One region of the Veillonella sp. VA141 genome, then DNA from elsewhere that is predicted to be linked to it. Evidence: riboswitches for the same ligand, from Rfam matches in the RefSeq annotation. Region 1 holds a riboswitch; the other holds the start of a gene.
What was found. A riboswitch is a leader RNA that binds a small molecule or an ion and turns the genes downstream of it on or off. The one in region 1 is predicted to bind thiamine pyrophosphate.

Region 1 (9,851 bases):
CGGCTTATATGATGGATTTCTTGGACCTGGCACAGGGGTGTTTTTAATATTCTATTTCTTGTTTATGGGTTATGATTTCTTAGGCGCATCAGGAAATGCCAAAGTACTAAATACAGTGAGTAACTTTGGGTCCTTGATGGTGTTCATCTATATGGATCAAGTGAACTATGGCTATGGTTTAGCAGTTGCAGCGGGACAAATTATTGGCGCTACTGCGGGATCAAAGTTAGCCATGGTGAAAGGCGCAGGACTAGTGAGATTTTTGTTTATCGCCATGTCTCTGACAATGTTAATGAAATTGTCCTATGACTATTTACTTTCACAGGGGATTATATAGTAGGAGTAACTATGCAAAAATTTAGTGATAATCAAGTAGCATTAATTAGCGGCGGCACATCGGGTATAGGCTTTGCTACTGCAGAATTGTTGTTAAAGCAAGGCTGGTGTGTGGTGATTAACGGCCGCAATGAATGGGATGGACAAGAAGCGGTTGTAAAATTGCGCCGTATTTCCTCGAAAGTACGATTTGTGCAAGGAGATGTAAGTAAGGTTATGAATTGCCGTCGTATTGTGGAAGATACGATTCGTTTGTTTGGCAATTTAAATGCCTTAGTAACGGCAGCTGGGTATTATGAAGAACGACTATTGGAAGATGTGGATGAGCAAAACTTTGATGAGATGTTTGGAACGAATGTAAAAGGTACTGTCTTTTTATGCCAAGCCGCAGCACCGTACTTGAAACAAGTGCATGGTAGTATTGTGACTATATCAAGTGATGCAGGACTACAAGGTAATGTGGCGTGCACTGTGTACGGAGCATCCAAAGGGGCTGTAGTGAGTTTTACGAAATCACTGTCCTTAGAAATGGCACCTCATCGTGTTCGCGTTAATTGTGTATGTCCTGGTGATGTAGACACTTCATTAGTGGCAAAACAATTAGCCAATGAACCATCGGGTGATATTGTGAAAGCTAAGGAAGAAATGGCTTTACACTATCCATTAGGACGGATTGCTCAACCGCGAGAAGTAGGCGAAGTCATTGCTTTTCTTATTAGTGAGAAAGCATCTTTCGTGACGGGTGCAGCTTGGACTGTAGACGGTGGACTAACAAGTTGGTAATTCATTGAGAAATTTGATACAATAAGGGTAATAAGTACATTTACACTTAATGTTTTGTGGTCAGTATAGGAGACAAATATGGAGCAGTTGGAATACAATAATGCAACACTTCCTCAAGCAACGAATGTACAAGAAGAAGTAGAAATGATTTGCCGTTGGGCAGCAGCTCGTGCAGCTGGTATCGCGGCATTACCAAAATTTAATTATGTAGGTTTATTGGCTAATGATGTGTACATGGTATCACGCATTGCTCAAGTATATGGTGTATGCCCTGCTAAAGAAGGGGTGACTGGATTTTTAGTCGGTCTTGGTGGTAGTGCTGTAGCAGCGTTAGTATGTACAGTCGTACCAACAGTGATTCTTCGCGTTCCGGTGGCAGCGGCTATTACCTATGGTGTTGGTAAAATGGCTGCAAAATGGATTGAAGATGGTATGCCAGCATGTCCGAACTATGAAGAATATCGTCAACGTTTAGTAGATATTTATGAACATAATAAAGAAACAGTTATCACATTGGCGAATACACCACTTCGGGATAAGCCGTTGGGTAATGAAACTGTAGATTTCTTAGATGATGTACAGGTGTCTGGTAATGATTACTTAGCAAGTGCCAAAGGCTTTGCAGGTTCTTTTGTTGGAGCTGATTTGTTGGCTAATGTAAGTGCTGTAAAAGATCTAGCAGTAGGAGCCGTATCCATCTTGGCAGCTACGGTGAAAGACACATTAGAGAAAAGTGGTAATGAAGAATTACTAGATAATGCTCGTCATGCTGCAAAAGGAGTAGGCTCTTTGCTTAAAATTTTAGCAACTGAAGCATTATCTTTAACGGGTGCCGTAGCAGGTACATCAGCATCTAAAGCAAGCGTATATACAAAAGCCGCTTATGAAAAAGCAGATACGGTGCGACAAACATTAAATGATTCCTTACAAACTAAAGTAGAACCAGTGGTGGAAAAAGCCACAGCTGTTATGCAAGATGTAAAAGAAGTGGTAGAACCAAAATTACAACAAGTGAAAGAAAAGGTAGAACCAAAACTTCAACAGGTAAAAGAGGTGGTAGAGCCGACATTACAGCAAGTAGAAGAAAAAGCTTCTGAATTGACAGCCAAAGCGATTGACCACGCACAAGAAGCGGTGCAAGACATTCGTGAAAAAGCGGAAGTTGTGAAGGAAACAGCAGTGGAATTGGCAGAACAAACAAAAGAAAAAGCCATCGACTTAGCAGAACAAGCAAAAGACAAGTTCAAACAATAATCAGAGAGGTTATAACTATGAATATCTTACAAATCCTTAAGTATGGAAAAACCTTTACATCTGATGCCTTTATGTCCACTGTGAATCGCATGGGTCGTAATATTATGTTTGCACGAAAAGCTGTTATGTTATATTATTGTTTACGTGATACAGATACACCAGCATTTGTAAAGGCCGTTATTGCAGGCGCTTTAGGATACTTGATATTGCCTATTGATTTTATCCCAGATAGCGTACCAGGTCTTGGCTGGGTGGATGATGTGGCAGTATTAGCAATTGCTATGAAAGTAGCTAATCGCTATATTAAGGCTTCCCATAAGGAAAAAGCACAAAAATTTGTGCCTATCGGATCAATTGATTAATCAGTAAAGGGGCTCTTTGGAGCCTCTTATTGCATAGGAAAGGTAGTATACGATGATTTCTACATCTTTACGTGTCCGATTTTATGAAACGGATATGATGGAGATTGCCCATCATACGAATCATTTACGGTGGTTTGAAATGGGGAGAATTGAATATTTTCGCCGCTGTGGTATTAGTCTATGGGACATGATGCAAGAGGGCATCGTCTTTCCTATTACAAAAGTGAGCTGTGAGTATAAGGAAGTGGCACGCTTTGATGATGTATTGCGGGTGGAATTAACAGTAGCCTCTTTGTCGCGGGCTCAATGTACTTTCACATATCGGATTATCCGTGACAGTGATAATGCATTGATCTGTACAGGGGAAACACAAAATGTATTTACGGCTAAAGAAACAGGTAAAATTATTCGCTTGCCAGATGTATTTTTTAAACCCATGAAAGCCGTAGCAGAGGAGGAGTAGGGAATGACGCCCATACAGAAGGAATTACCTATTGGAGTATTCGACTCTGGAATCGGTGGATTGTCTGTATTATCTGTGCTAGCACAAGAATTTCCGGAAGAAGATTTTATTTATGTTGGAGATAGTGCAAACAATCCAGTAGGCAATAGGCCGATTGAGGAAATTGAAGGCATTGCTACGAAAATTGCAGAGTTTTTAGTGGCCCAACCAGTGAAACTAATAGTCATCGCTTGCAATACATTTTCTGTGGTAGCCTTGGACAAACTATCCAAACAATTTGATGTACCTATTGTGGGGATGGCACAGGGGATTCATGATGCTCTGCGTATTAAGGTTAAACAGAAACGTAAAGGACCTTTAGGCATTATGGCTACGGTAGCGACTATTAATAGTCATAAACATATGGATGCAGTCCATACCTTGAAGCCTCATGTAAAAGTAGTAGAACAAGGCTGTAAAGATTTGGCGGCCTGTATTGAAGAAGGTCATTTAGATGATGCAGTTTTACGACATTGTGCAAAAGAATATGTACAGCCTTTGGTAGAGGCAAATGTGGAAGTGGCCATTTTAGGATGTACCCACTATCCCTTAGTAGAACCCATACTGCGTGAGTTGGCTAAAGAACAAATTTGCTTTGTAGACCCTGCGTGGGAAACATCTGATGCTGTAGGAGCTATTTTGTACGGAGAAGATTTGGAGCAGACATCAGGTAGAAAAGGTTCTATACAAGTTTGTGTTACTAGCCATGCGGATCGAGTAACGTCTATCGTACAAGATATTTTCAAGGATACTAGCTTAACAGCTAAGCTCATTACTCTATAGGAGGAACTATGTATATTTACACATTAATAGATACCCTAGTGTGGATAGCCTGTATCATTGCTATCATTTATATTGCCTACCGCATATTTGCATGGCGCCAAGGCAATGAAGACATTGTGATCATGGTGAAACGTCGCACTCCATTTGTGGTAGAAGACATTAGTTTTGATCAAGTAGTGTTATCTACGGATATTCCATTTGTGAACAGAGGTAAACAATACGGAACCATCATGGATATGTTCCCTCGTCATTTATTACCACAAGAACAATTTGACAATGTGCGAATTCAATCGTGGTTAACCGATGCAAAGGCAGAACGTCATGATGGCTATTGGGAAGCGTTAGTCTATAAACAACGACAAGGCAGTACCATTCGTTTGCGTCTAGTGATGACGGCTAATAGTGGCAATATTCGTAAAGACTTAGTGGGATTCCCAGACATGCCTATCGATATCTACCATCAAGTAGTAGGTCGTGAGGCATACCGTATTTCAAAAACTAGAATTACTCTAACTGCAGAAGAGTTAGAAGTAGCAATGCGTAAATAGGAGGTACATCATGGCAGAATTAGAACTTTTACCAATCCCTACGCGCATTTTAACGAACAAAGATGATATCGTAGAGGCTATCGTAGAATTTGCAGGTCCTTATATTGGACCAGAAGATATTGTGTGCGTAGCAGAATCCGTCGTGGCTATCACGCAAGGGGAGTTTACACGACCAGAAGATTTAAAAGTATCTTGGCAAGCTAAATTTTTAAATCGCTTTATCCATCCGGATGGTTCTATGGCATCTGTGTATGGTATGCAAGCAGCTATGGATAAAGAAGGGGAATGGAAAATGATGTTTGCCTTCCTCTGTGGAGCCGTAGCTAAAGTGTTTAAAAAATCTGGCGTGTTCTATCAAATGGCACGGACCGCATCCTTAACAGATGATGTGACAGGTACTATGCCTCCATTTGATAAATGCATTGTATATGGACCAAAACAACCACATGCAGTAGCCGATGCTATTATGAAAGCAACAGGAGCCTATGGGGCTTGTGTAGCGGACGTGAATGATTTAAAACGAGCGGCTATCTTAGGTCATAGTCGCGGATTGAAACCGCAGCAAATTGCGCAAATTTTAATCGATAATCCATTTGGCAACGATAGTCAAATGACACCTATCGTTGTAATTAAAAATTATGCCTCTGTGTCTGCACGGAGACGATAAAAATTGTTGATACTTAGGCTTGCAAATTGAGTCGTATCAGCGTATACTGAAAGAGAACTTTGGGGAGCCTACTGGCTGAGAGTAAACGAAAGTTTTGACCCATAACCTGATTTGGATAATGCCAACGTAGGATAAGTTTGATTCGTCATACTGAGGACATCCAACAGGATGTCCTTTTTTTGTGTCTTTCATAGGATAGTCTATCCTATATGGGTACAGAATAGAGGTACATCGAAATGGATGTACAAGTGGAAAAGAATAGTGAGACGATAGAGTGCTACAGCATGAAGGGGCATACCACCGCGGGTATGGTTTTTCGTGCTGTTTTTTTATACTAGTATGTGGTGAAGGAGCCATGACGGATAATTGGTATGATACTAGTTTGAAATAGGTATATAGCATACGCTATAGTTAGGAGGATATGATGAAAGTAAATGGAGCAACTTATCATTATGAGGGGCAAACAGTGCAAGAAGTACTGGCAGCCCTAGCGTTTCGAATGGATCGCATCGTAGTGGAATATAATGGGAAGATTCTTTCTAAAGCAGACTGGGAATCGACTCGTGTGAGTCCTGCAGACACAATGGAAGTAGTAACCTTTGTAGGAGGTGGCTAAATGGTATCTTTACAAGATAAAAAAGTTCTGCTTATCGGTGTGGGTGGTGTTGGCTCCCATGTGGCAGTGGCATTGTGCCGTGCTGGAATTGGTCAGTTAGAAATCGTAGACTTCGACGTTGTGGATGAGAGTAATCTAGGCCGTCAATACTATGACGTGAATGATGTAGGAGTTTTAAAAGTAGAGGCTATGAAAGGTCACCTCAATCGGATGAATCCAAACTGTGAAGTCATTGTTCATAATGAATGCCTCACACCAGAAAGATTATCTGAATTAATCGATGGCTATGACATGGTCGTAGAAGCAGTGGACAAGGCTGTCACAAAAGCGTGGATGACAGAAGTTATTTTGACCCATCCAGCAGAGCCTTTATTGGTAGGCTGTTCCGGTATGGCAGGTTGGGGCGATAGTAATGGTATCCGCCGTGAACGAAGACATCATCGTTGGTATTTATGCGGTGATGGTGTGAGCGATATCGATTCTATCGGAAAAATTACTGCCGCTCGTGTCATGGTTTGTGCCGGACATATGGCAAATGCTGTGATTCAACTATTACATGGAGAAGATATTGATTAAGGAGGAACCTATGACACTTTCAGTGAAAGATATGGAAACACAAGATACATGGACCTTAGGGGGACATACATTGCATTCTCGATTTATCTTGGGGTCTGGAAAATTTTCTATCGACTTAATCGAGGCTGTCCTAGAAGAAGCGGGCGCAGAAATGATTACCTTAGCCCTACGTCGTGCGGTAGGTGGAGAAGTGGAAAATATCCTAGATGCTATCCCAAAGGATACTATCTTAATCCCTAATACGAGTGGCGCTAGAGATGCTGAAGAAGCGGTGCGTATAGCAAGATTATCCCGAGCTACAGGTTGTGGAGATTTTGTAAAAGTAGAAATTATGAAAGATTCAAAATATTTATTGCCACATAATGGGGAGACCATTAAAGCTACAGAAATATTAGCAAAAGAAGGATTCATCGTTATGCCATACATGTATCCAGACTTAGAAGTGGCTCGTGATTTGGTGAATGCTGGAGCCGCTGCGGTGATGCCGTTAGCGGCGCCAATTGGATCTAATCGTGGATTGCAGACAAAGGAATTTATCAAAATTTTAGTGAATGAAATTGATTTGCCTATCATTGTAGATGCTGGTATTGGTGCTCCATCCCAAGCAGCAGAAGCAATGGAAATGGGCGTAGCTGCAATCATGGCAAATACAGCCGTAGCTTCTGCGGGCCATATTCGAGGTATGGCGAAAGCATTTGGTTTAGCCATCCAAGCAGGAAGATTGGCATATTTGTCAAAATTAGGGCCTACTCTTGAAACCGGTGGTAGCGCTTCATCTCCGTTGACTGGATTTTTGAGATAATAGGAAAGGAATAGCCATGTCTAGTACCACCAGATACCATATAGATGATCCATGTTGGAAGTATCGCCCCCACATGGATCAAATTGAAAGTCCTATTTTAGAGACGGTATTGCGAGAACGTGAGCAATATACGTACGATCGATACACAGCAGATGATGTGCGCCGTGTGTTGCAAGAAGATACCATTGATGTAGAAGGACTGAAAATTTTATTATCTCCTGCAGCAGAACCATTTTTGGAAGAACTAGCGGAAAAAGCAAAGGCCGTACGAACACGATACTTTGGCAATTCTGTGTATTTATTTACACCGTTATATATTTCAAACTATTGCGATAACCTATGCGTGTATTGTGGCTTCAACTGTAAAAATCAGATCCATCGGGCGAAGTTAGATGAAGCAGGTATTGAAGAAGAGTTAAAAAATATTGCCAAAACAGGATTACAGGATATTTTAATTTTGACTGGGGAAAGTGAACGCCATAGTCCTATTTCTTACATTGGGCGTGCCTGTGAATTAGCAAAAAAATATTTTAAGGTAGTGGGCGTAGAAATTTATCCTGCCAATGTAGACGATTATGCGTACCTACGAGAATGCGGTTGTGATTATGTGACCGTATTCCAAGAAACGTATAATTGGGAAAATTATAAAACATTGCATTTGTTAGGAAATAAAAGCGTATTTCCCTATCGACTTGAAACGCAAGAACGAGCTTTGCGAGGGGGTATGCGGGGAGTAGGTTTAGCAGCCTTATTGGGGTTAGATGATTTTCGAAAAGATGCCTTTGCCACAGCCTTGCATGCCCATATGCTACAACGTGCGTATCCTCATGGAGAAATTAGTATTTCCTGTCCACGCCTGCGGCCTATCGTCAATGATGATACCATCAATGCAGGGGACGTAGGAGAAGCTCAATTATTGCAAGTCATCTTGGCATATCGCTTATTCCTACCTTATGCAAATATTACGATTTCCACTAGAGAAACAGCCAGGTTCCGCAACGGGGTCCTACCATTAGCAGCGACGAAACTGTCAGCAGGTGTCAGCACAGGTATTGGTGAACATTCCTCAGAAGAAAAGAAACAAGAAGAAGGGGATGCACAATTTGAAATTGCTGACAGTAGAACTGTAGCAGAAGCCATGGAAGATGTGAAAGCCTTAGGAATGCAAGTGGTGATGAGTGATTATATCGATGTGCTCTATGAAGAAAAATAACCAATCTATAGACACCTTAGTGTTGATTACAAATCGCCAGTTACTGAAAGATGACATTAGCTTAGCCACATATGGTGTAGCACTGTCTAGAGGGATAGAAAGAATACAAAAGTATGGCAAGCATTGTATTAATCATACAGAAGAAAGCAGTTTAACGTATAATATACGTAGAGCATATAGATCTACAGTAAAAGCGAATCTTCATAGTACTAAATTGCCTGATGCGAGGGCAGATAGTGCTGAACCAGACAACTGGATGAGAAATCACAGTAGTCTGTACACCCTGTGCCGTGACACTGATTTACCCTTTGAGGAGTATCTCCAACTCTGCGATGCCATCGGGGATACCGTAGTACACCATGGAAAAGTTATTACGAATCGAGAGCAATTAGCTATTGTTTTGGCAACAGCAAAACGAATCCATCTACCCACTAATCTAATACGCTATTGGCAATCCGAACAAGAAGAACTATGGATTATCTTGCAACAACATTTTCAGGACATAACTATGTGGAGCACCGTTCACAACGAAGATGACATCAAGTTATTAGCATCCCTAGGAATCCCTAATTTGGAGTACGTCTTAATCAGTCCCATCTTTCCCACACAATGCAAAACAGGACACCCTGGCATTGGCGTTAAGCGGGGGAAGGAACTGTTGAAACTAATTCGGACACATTACCCACAAGTACAAGGTATTGCTTTGGGAGGTATCCACGAGCACAATTACCAAACGTGTTTGCAACATTCTTTCACTGGCGTAGCTATTATGTCTGATTTCATGAAGCGAGTGCATAGCAATATCGACACATAAGAACGAAGGTAAAAATAGTATAAAATTATTGAGAGAAATAAAATAGAAAAAGAAGGTCATCTTTTATTACAATGAGTGAATAGAAATTATTGTAAAGAAGACCTTCTTTTATGTTCTACCGTATGATAAGTAGAAGATGATTATAATGAAATTTAATGTTTTAGTAAAAAGTGCATATGGGTAAAAAAAGAAGATATCTGCTATGAATCAGATTTATCTTTATAAAATAGATGTTTTATAATATCATAAGTTTCTCCCCAATGATGAATCACTTCTACTGAAGAAACTGCTTTAACATAAGTTCTGTTTTTGTATGCGCCCATCTTTACAATTAAATTTTGTTCAGATAACTTGTTAAGTATTCTTGTTAAGCGAGCAGAGGTTATATCAGGGTGAGCATTGGCAATTTCTTTTTTTGTAAATTTAATAGATGATTTATTTGAAGTTGGAGGATTGCAGATAAATGTATACACTTTTTTCTCATCCTCTTTTAGATTAGAAACGTCTACTAGAGGTTCTGCTATCCATAATTTTAAGTACGTTCTTTCTAAGTCGCTTTTTAATTCAGGAACTTTGAATCTATTTTTTACTACAA
Region 2 (9,851 bases), on a different contig from region 1:
GCCAATCAACAAGGATTTTTTGGACGGTTACAAGATACATTCTCTGGATATATGTTAAGCCTAGTGAAAGTAGAAACTATACTTCGTCGGTACGATGATGATAAGGCTGGTGTATGGAATCGATATATCTATGAACCAATTAATAGAGCCACTGTAAAAGGTAAGGAAATGCTAGAAGAGGCCACTCGGAATCTACAACAAGTAATGAAGGTGTACAAGAAAAAAGAACTATTTCATATTAGAACAGAACGTATGTATAACATTGGTACCGTGTATAGCATGACCAAAGAGCAGGTATTAGCCCTGGCTTTAAACTGGGGGACAAAAAATAATCGGCAACGTGTCATTGAAACGGTAGGTTTAAGTGACCAGGAGGAAGCAGAAGTTCTAATAGATAAAGCATTCAGTGAGTACTTGGAGGATAAAGACTGGGATTTTGTGGAGAAAACATGGGAACTTATTAACTCTTATTATGCAGAACGTAGCGCCGTTCAAGAGCGATTATATGGTTCACCTATGCACAAAGAAAGAGGTGTGACTTTCACTATTAATGGACGGAAGATTCGTGGACAATATTATCCTATCGTATATGATCCGACTGTAGATGGTGCTGCTAAGGATTATGAAGTAGAAGATATTATAAAATCGCAAATGTCATCTAGCGCTGTATGGGGTATGGGTATGAGTGCCACCAAAAGTCGTGTACAGTTAGTGAAAGGGAAAAAGCTACTACTATCCTTTGATGTGATTCCACGTGCTATTGATGAAGCGATTAACCATATTAGCATGCGTGAAGCGGCTACGGATGTGAATCGGCTATTAAATAATCGGGCACTCAGTGACTATATTGTTCGTACTACGGGTGTAGAAACATTACAAATGTTGAAGACCTGGGTACGAGATAATTGGCAGAGTGAGATTAGTAAATCCTCACGGTTAGATAGAGTATTGCAAGATTTAAGACGAAATACATCTATGGCTATTATGTCCTATAGGACGAGTACAGCATTACTTAATGTATTGAATGTGATTCCGATGACCAAAGAAATTGGCTTACTGAATACTGTACGAGCCATTACAGAGTTTATGGGATATCCTTTATCCGATAGGTATGTATCAAACCGAAAATTCGTTATGGAACGAAGTATCTTTTTACGTGAGCGTATACATACGCTAGATCATGATTTACATGAAGGATTAAGCATTGGCGGTAAAGGTATGACCTTCTTTCCTAATAGTGATATTGGGCGAAGAATATCTGAAACCAAGCACATGACAAAAGAGGTACGAGATACGATTAGTCGGTATGGATATGTATTTATCACGGAAACAGATTTAATGCTGTCTATGCCGTTATGGAAATTTGCTTATGAACAGAAAGTAGCAGAGTTATTGCCTAAGGGTCTAGATCAAGAATATATTGAAGCAGAAGCTATATCAGCGGCGGATAGACAAGTTCGTAGAGTGTTTGGTTCAGGGGATACGAAAGACTCTGTAGAGTTGCAACGAAAGAAAAACAGTCTAGTAGCTTTATTTACACCATTTTATACGTATGCCAATACAGTTTTGAATGCATTGGTAGAAGGTGGTTATGCAGTCGTAGATAAACAAGATTATATGAAACTCTTTAACCACATCTTATTCTGGGTAGTATTACAGAATATGTCAGAGGCTTTATTGCGGTCCACCTGGTCTGGTGATGACGATGATGTAGAAAGCCTTTTGAAAAAAATGTTATCGTCAGTGATTACAGGATCGTTTGTAGGGTTACCAATACTTAGAGATGGAGTTTCCTTAGCTATGGATATGGCTATGGGTAAACCTAGTATGAGTAAGGGAAATGAAACTGTTGCCCTTAGTCTAATGCCAAAATTATTAGAGTTGTATAGAAACGTGAAAAGCAGTAAAAAATCTTGGATTGATGTGATGCGGTCAACAAGCCAGGTGAGCAATCGTCTCACAGGATTTAGTGATACCTTTACTGATGGTTTTTGGACACTAGCAAAATGGTCATTTTCTAATACAGAAGCTACACTAAGGGATTTAATCACTGCCATTGCATTTGATAAGAATCTTCGAAGTCGTGAGGAAAAAAGAAAATAGTAATTAGGAGCTATCTATCGTGGATAGCTCCTTTTATATTCAAAGGTACAGTAGAAAGGAGACACATATGGTTAATGATGAAAGAGTGAGTATTATGTACGAAGGGGATGGTCAGAATAAGACCTTTGCATACCCGTATTCGTTCACAAGGAAAGAGGACATTGTAGGTTACGTCATCAGCAATGGGAAAACAAAACGAATTTCTACAAATTTTGAGTTTAATCCTACTACTAAGCAATACACGTATCCAAAGAATGGTACTCCACTTGCAAGGAATGAAAGTGTATTGCTTACTAGGGAAACTCCACGGAACAATACATTACAGTTGCCTAATGAACCAATTTATACAGCATTACAAGGGCAATTAGATAAGATTGTTCGTATGATACAGGAATTAGGTAGTCATCATAAAGGTATACCACTACAAGTGTTATCAGAACAGTTTGATACTGTGATTCCGACACAAATAGGAAACGCCTATTTACGTATCAACCGTGAAAGAAATGCCATAGAACTTGTAGAAAATCCATTTGATGGAGTGGAACGTATTACAAGTGAAGTCACCTCTACTAAAGCTAATATTGATAGAATTAAAGCGCAAATAGATGGAATCCATACAGAATCACTGACAATGTATGGGGAAATTAAAGAAAAGCTTAGTCGAGTAGATAGAGATACTGAAACATTGAAGGAAAGAGCCAAGCAAGAAATACGATCTACACAGCAGACCGTGTTACAAAGCTTAGAGCAAGTAGAAAGTGATATTACAAGACGATTAAAAAATAGTGATATCTTACAAAGTGTAGGAGCTGTAGAAACTAAAGCACGAGAAATAAAGGGTTATGTCGGAACTATGGAAAACTCCATAGCAGAATTACGTAATATACAATCCTCTACTATAGCTACTAAAGAAGAGATTAATCAATTAAAAGCAAGTGTTATTGAAAAGGCAAGCGCTGCTGAAGGTCATGCACACAATTTGGAACAAGCTATAGAAGAAGTAAAGGGTATATCTAATGGGATTCAAAGCATGCAACAATCGATTCTAGATAAGAATAGAGAAGCTGAATCAATGAGAGATACTGTGAATCAGCTATTACTGGAATATAAAAGTTATGCTGCCACTATTGTAAGAGATATGCAAGGATATGTGTCTAGTGCTACATCAGAGGTGCAGAAAGCCAAGGAATGGGCCAACAAAGCTGGAGCCGCCAAAACTGGTAACTGGGTAACGCAAGAAGATCTACAAAGTAAAATTAATAATTGGGTAACAAAAGAAGAATTTCAAAGTAAAATTGGAAATTGTGTAACACAAACAGATCTACAAAGCAAAATAACTAACTGGGTGACAAAAGGTGAGCTACAAACGATTCAAACGAATATAAAAAATGATATAAATCGTGAATTGATTGCACCCTTAAAAGGAACTATTAAAAACGATATTGGGCGTGAGTTAATTTCTCCATTACAAACATCTATTGAAGAAGAGAAGAGAAAGGTGAGTGATATAAATAATTCTATTGCCACTAAAATTAGTGAACATAATATAGACTCCACTTCACATAATCTTAACAAATACATGAGTATGAAGCCTATGCCTACTAGTATCAATGATTGGAATAATCTCACAGATACTGGTATGTATGAAGCAACCGCAAGCATGTGGGGGTGGAGAAATGCACCGAGTACTACACGAGTATACTATTACGGTGTAGTACAGGTTATTAAAAGTGATACTAATAAGATTACGCAAGTATTCTACTCCTATGGTGCGAATAACAAGCCCTGCAATATCTGCTATAGAACATTCTATAATGCGTGGGGTGCGTGGCATTATCATGGAGATTATGATGCAACCATTACAGATATAACAAAACATAATGAGGGGTTAACCATTACCAAAGGCGATACAGCCACATTATTAAAATTATTTACTACAAATAAGGAAGATACGAATACAAGCCTTGTTCCTACACTAGCAGTTGTAAAAGAATTGTTAAGTGGTCTAGGAGGAGGCACAGGGCAAGCGTTGAATGTACAAGTAAAAGAAACTTCGGATAATGAAGCATATATCTTAATTGGTCAAGGGGAAAATATAGTAATCATACAGTTTGGATATATACACATAACACATTCAACGGGAGAAGCACAATATACAGCAACCTTCCCAATTGCATTTAGAAAAAAATGCTTTGGAATATTTTATAGCCACATTAATCCACGTTCCGATAAGTGGTTAGCAAGTGTTCAAACAAAAAAGCTAGATATAACATCAGTCACAATTTCTGAAGTCATTGGAACACAAAATTCACGGCGTGCTGTTCGATATATGGTGATAGGTGTTTAAAGGAGGTTTATATGGAGACTAAATATATTTTTGTCTTAGACACAAAGGGGATACGAGTAACCTCTTTTTTAATTGGACTACATGCAGATACCGAGGAATCATGCATACAGTTAGCACAAACACTATACCCTAATCACACGTACTTAGCGGGTACACAAGAAATGCAAAACGAGTTCGTAGCAAATAATAAATGTTACATCAATGGCAAATTCATTGATTATGTAGAAGAGCCGAAAGTACTTTCAAAAGCAGAACGTATTGCAGAGATTAAAGCCTACTATGACAAACGTTTTGAAACATTAGAACAGACACTAGCAAGACGTACATTGAGCGGTACTAGTGTAGTAGATTTACAAGAACAATATAAGAAACTCACACAAGAAATGATTGCAAAGATTAAGGAGGTAAAGTAAATGGATAACTACGAAGTACACTCAGATATTCCCGTAATGCATTTTTGTGAATGGTGTTATGCTACACTCAATCAAGATGGTACTTGTCCTACTGAGGGATGTATCCACAATGATTTAATGAATATGGAAGACAAAAAAGAGGAATAATGTTGTTTCAAAAGAGATGGTAGGAGTGATTATGAACAGAGCTAGAGATAAACCAGATCTGATAAGTTTTATTGTTTAGGTGTATTAAAAGGTAAAATGGTATTCGATATGGGATTTTTAGAATCTCTACGAGATATTCTAGTAGAGTCGTGGATTATAAAGGTGGGACTATCCCTTATAGGTAGTGCTGCTATATGGCTAATGAATTTAAAGCACGTTCAAGTACTGGGCGTGTTTATTTTATTAGTTTTATTTGATTTGCTGACTAGATGGGGAGCGATTGCCTATCAGATGTTAGTAGAAGCGGGAGCAGACAAAGAAAGTATATCTGCTTGGGATAAGTATATAGCAATCATTCCTGCGTTTGAAAAGGGATTAATTTCATCTAAACATATGAGAAAACCCTTTGTGACAAAGGTAATGACATATGTATTTGCTACAGCCATAGGTTGGTGCTTTGATTTTATGGCAGGGAAAGAAGCCTTTGTAGTTAATTTAGTTTGGTTATATTTAGCCTCAGCAGAATTTTTGAGTGTACTAGAAAATATGCGTGATGGTGGAAATGTAATGATGGGAAAGTTTTTAGATACCATCAGAGATATGATTGAAAGTAAGTTCAAATTTAAGTTATAAGGAGACATATATGAAAATTGGAAATTATTTTGAGGATTATGAGTTTGCCTGCAAATGTCATCGACATAATGTAGTAGATGGGAAAAATGTGTTGGATCATATTATTGACAAACGTTTAGTAGATGTATTGGATAAAATCCGAGAACGTGTAGGACGACCAGTATATATCGAAAGTGGATACCGTTGTGAAGACCACAATCGTGAGGTAGGTGGAGTGCCTAACTCTCAACATGTATTAGGAACAGCTGCTGACATTACAGTGGACGATATTAGTGTTGATGAATTAGCAGATATTGCAAAAGAGTGTGGTGCAGATGGTGTTGGCAGATATTATGGACTACAATTTGTACACATTGATGTCCGAGGTTATGATGCGGAATGGGAGCAATATTAGGAGGTTGAAATGTATGGAACTATTCTTTCATGGATTAAGAAACACACGATTATGCTTGCTATTGGCTTTGGTACTATTATCTGTGCCCTGCTATATATTTGCGGAACAGGGAGTGACATTAACACAAAGCGAATACAAGATGCTCAGCAAGAACTTAGACGAGCTCAATACAATCAACAAGAAGCAAGCAAACTCAATCGAGAGGTTAGAGATGCAGTTGAACGTAGCGAAGTTATCAACGAACGAATCGAAAGTAGCATTACTAGAAGCGAAGCAGCTACTAGAAGAACAGAGGGAGCAGTTGAGAGCATCCAAGGAGAAATTAAATCTACAAGAGCAGAAATTGACAGAGCAGCAAATCTCATTGGAGAAAGCCAATCTATACTTAGAAGAGCAGAAGGAAGAAATAAAGAAGTACAAGAAAAATAGTCAAAAGCACCGATTCATTGAGGTGCTTTTATTAGGTGGATTAGCCTATAAAATGTTTCGATAACGTATAAAAAATAAATTATAACATTATCAATAAAAACTATTTTTGGGAACGGTTGCACAACCGTTGCACAACCTTTTTTTAAAGAATGGCTTAATACCAAAGGTTTATAGCAATATGTGCGTTATGTGTATCATAATGCCATCATGGATGAGGAAGAATAATTTTCTATAAAATTCCACCATTCCATGATATACTATAAGTAAGTAAATATTTTAGATTTGCAAGGGAGCCTATGTAATAGGCTGAGAAAGGACTATGAAGTACCTGACCTTTTGACCTGATCGGGATCATGCCCGCGTAGGAAGCACGCTGACATATGTGGGTATCGATGTAATGTCGATACCTTTTTGTGTATAGAGTACCTCAATAGGCTCCTTTGTAATGAAAGGAGCTTTTTATGTTTTACACACAAATGCAAGCAGCCCAAAAAGGCATTGTTACCGACGCAATGAAAGTGGTAGCAGAAAAAGAAAACATGGATGTTGAAGTATTACGAGAGTTAGTGGCAAAAGGACATGTAACAATTCCGTGCAACAAGCATCATATATCTTTACAACCAGAAGGAATTGGTCAAAAGTTACGTACGAAAATCAACGTGAACTTAGGTACGTCCAAAGATTGTACAGACTACGAAGAAGAGATGAAAAAAGTTCATCATGCAGTGGCATTAGGGGCTGAATCTATTATGGACTTGTCTACACATGGTGATACAAAAGTATTCCGCCGTCTGCTCACAAAAGAATGTCCCGTTATGATTGGCACCGTACCTATCTACGATAGTGTTATCCATCATCAAAAGGATTTAGGTGAATTGACTGCAGAAGACTTTATTTCTACTATCCGCCTTCACGCAGAAGATGGGGTGGACTTTGTTACATTGCACTGTGGGATTACGCAACATACGGTAGAGCAAATTAAACGTCACAAACGAAAATTAAATATCGTCAGCCGTGGTGGCAGTTTAGTCTTTGCTTGGATGTCTATGACTGGTCAAGAAAATCCTTTCTATGAATACTATGATGAAATCTTGGACATTTGTGCAGAATATGATATGACTATTTCCCTTGGCGATGCATGCCGTCCTGGTTGCTTGGCAGATGCTACAGATATCTGTCAAATCGAAGAACTTGTTCGACTTGGAGAGTTAACAAAACGAGCTCGTGAACGTGGTGTGCAAGTCTTGGTGGAAGGTCCTGGTCATGTGCCGTTGAATCAAGTACAAGCCAACATGGAAGTGCAACAAACAATCTGCGATGGAGCACCGTTCTATGTATTAGGACCATTGGTGACAGACATTGCACCAGGTTATGACCATATTACAGCGGCCATTGGCGGTGCCGTGGCAGCTATGCATGGCGCAGCATTTCTTTGCTATGTAACACCGGCAGAACACTTAGCCTTACCTGACGAAAATGATGTGAAAGAAGGCATTATGGCTTTCAAAATCGCAGCCCATGCCGCAGACATTGCAAAAGGCATTCCGAATGCGCGGGAACGTGATGACCGCATGGCAGAAGCGCGCCAAAAACTAGATTGGGAAGCACAATATGCAGTGGCACTAGACCCTGAAAAAGCACGTCGCATCCGTGAAAGTCGTGCCCCAGAAGAGGGACATAAAGAAGCTTGTAGTATGTGCGGAAAATTCTGCGCCGTACGGAGCATCAACAAAGCCTTAGAGGGAGAGAAGATTGATATATTATAAATAAGAAACAAAGCAGCCAACTCTTTTTTTGAGTTGATTGTTTTGCACTTGCTTTCACCTCACATTTTGTGCTATACTAAACAAATATGAATACACACGCAACTAGACTATCAGTTCTGTGCGCAATTTCGCGTTTGCTGAGGGATGAGAGTTGCGGAGGTTTTTTAACAGGAGGTGCCAACATGGCAGTAGTATCACTTAAACAATTATTAGAAGCTGGTGTTCACTTTGGACATCAAACAAGAAGATGGAATCCTAAAATGGCTAAATTCATCTTCACTGAACGTAATGGTATTTATATCATTGACCTTCAAAAAACTGTAAAAAAAGTAGAAGAAGCATATGACTTCTTACGTGAAGTAGCTCAAGCAGGCAAAACAATCCTTTTTGTAGGTACTAAAAAACAAGCTCAAGAAGCTGTAAAAGAAGAAGCTCTTCGTGCTAATATGTATTTCGTTAACGAACGTTGGTTAGGCGGTATGTTGACTAACTTCAAAACTATCGAAGCTCGTATTAAACGCTTAAAACAATTAGAAAAAATGGCTGAAGATGGAACATTCGAAGTTCTTCCTAAAAAAGAAGTAATTCGTCTTCGTCATGAATGGGAAAAGTTAGAAAAATATCTTGGCGGTATTAAAGATATGCCAGAAATGCCAGGTGCACTTTTCGTAATTGACCCTAAAAAAGAAAAAATCGCTATCGCAGAAGCTAAAAAATTAGGTATTCCTGTAGTAGCTACTGTGGACACTAACTGTGATCCAGACGAAGTTGATTTCCCTATCCCAGCAAATGATGACGCAATTCGCGCAGTTAAATTATTAGCTGGTAAAATGGCTGATGCTATTTTAGAAGGTCGTCAAGGTGAACAAGACGCTTTCGGTACAGAAACTGCTTCCGAAGAAGCTTAAGAATCTGTAAGATTATTTAACAATATATACAGACATAGTCTTAATTGATAAATAAGTAATAACGATGTAAAATTAAGGTAAGGCTAAGGTCTTACCTTAATTATTTATAGGAGGAAAAATCATGGCTCAAATTACAGCAGCTTTAGTAAAAGAATTACGCGACATGACTGGCGCAGGTATGATGGATGCTAAAAAAGCATTGGTAGAAGTTGATGGCGATATCCAAAAAGCAGTTGACTTCCTTCGTGAAAAAGGCTTAGCAGCGGCAGCTAAAAAAGCTGGTCGTATTGCAGCTGAAGGTGTAGTAGCATCTTACATTCATGGTGGTGGACGTATCGGCGTATTAGTAGAAGTAAACTGTGAAACAGACTTCGTTGCTAAAACTGATGATTTCCAAGCTCTTTGTAAAGATGTAGCAATGCAAATTGCAGCAGCTAACCCAACATACTTAAAACGTGAAGATGTTCCAGCTAATATAATCGAACACGAAAAAGCTGTATTGATGGAACAAGCTAAAGTAGAAGCTGAAGAAGACGTTAAAGCTGGCCGTAAACCAAAACCAGAAGCAGTTCTTGAAAAAATGGTAGCTGGCCGCGTTGAAAAATTCTATAAAGAAAACTGCCTATTAGAACAAGTTTTCATTAAAGACGGTGAAAAAACTGTACAAGCTATGATCAATGAAGCAATCGCTAAAATCGGTGAAAACATTAA

Region 2: it holds a riboswitch for thiamine pyrophosphate, as region 1 does, so the genes downstream of both, thiC (phosphomethylpyrimidine synthase ThiC) here and thiS (sulfur carrier protein ThiS) in region 1, are expected to answer to the same signal.

Annotation. Positions count from the first base shown of each region.
Region 1 is NZ_RQVM01000002.1:119,957-129,807, reverse strand. Features, by position in the region: gene EO112_RS02890 (TSUP family transporter) at 1-337, shown strand, start outside; gene EO112_RS02885 (SDR family NAD(P)-dependent oxidoreductase) at 349-1,119, shown strand; gene EO112_RS02880 (hypothetical protein) at 1,198-2,373, shown strand; gene EO112_RS02875 (YkvA family protein) at 2,391-2,735, shown strand; gene EO112_RS02870 (thioesterase family protein) at 2,788-3,198, shown strand; gene murI (glutamate racemase) at 3,202-4,020, shown strand; gene EO112_RS02860 (hypothetical protein) at 4,029-4,568, shown strand; gene EO112_RS02855 (coenzyme F420-0:L-glutamate ligase) at 4,579-5,235, shown strand; TPP riboswitch at 5,286-5,385, shown strand; gene thiS (sulfur carrier protein ThiS) at 5,660-5,851, shown strand; gene thiF (sulfur carrier protein ThiS adenylyltransferase ThiF) at 5,852-6,427, shown strand; gene EO112_RS02840 (thiazole synthase) at 6,438-7,229, shown strand; gene thiH (2-iminoacetate synthase ThiH) at 7,246-8,442, shown strand; gene EO112_RS02830 (thiamine phosphate synthase) at 8,429-9,256, shown strand; gene EO112_RS02825 (RNA-binding domain-containing protein) at 9,457-9,851, opposite strand, start outside.
Region 2 is NZ_RQVM01000001.1:28,875-38,725, forward strand. Features, by position in the region: gene EO112_RS00175 (hypothetical protein) at 1-2,103, shown strand, start outside; gene EO112_RS00180 (pyocin knob domain-containing protein) at 2,171-4,450, shown strand; gene EO112_RS00185 (hypothetical protein) at 4,462-4,863, shown strand; gene EO112_RS08250 (hypothetical protein) at 4,864-5,010, shown strand; gene EO112_RS00190 (hypothetical protein) at 5,107-5,643, shown strand; gene EO112_RS00195 (D-Ala-D-Ala carboxypeptidase family metallohydrolase) at 5,654-6,037, shown strand; gene EO112_RS00200 (hypothetical protein) at 6,047-6,466, shown strand; TPP riboswitch at 6,743-6,851, shown strand; gene thiC (phosphomethylpyrimidine synthase ThiC) at 6,928-8,232, shown strand; gene rpsB (30S ribosomal protein S2) at 8,415-9,140, shown strand; gene tsf (translation elongation factor Ts) at 9,262-9,851, shown strand, end outside.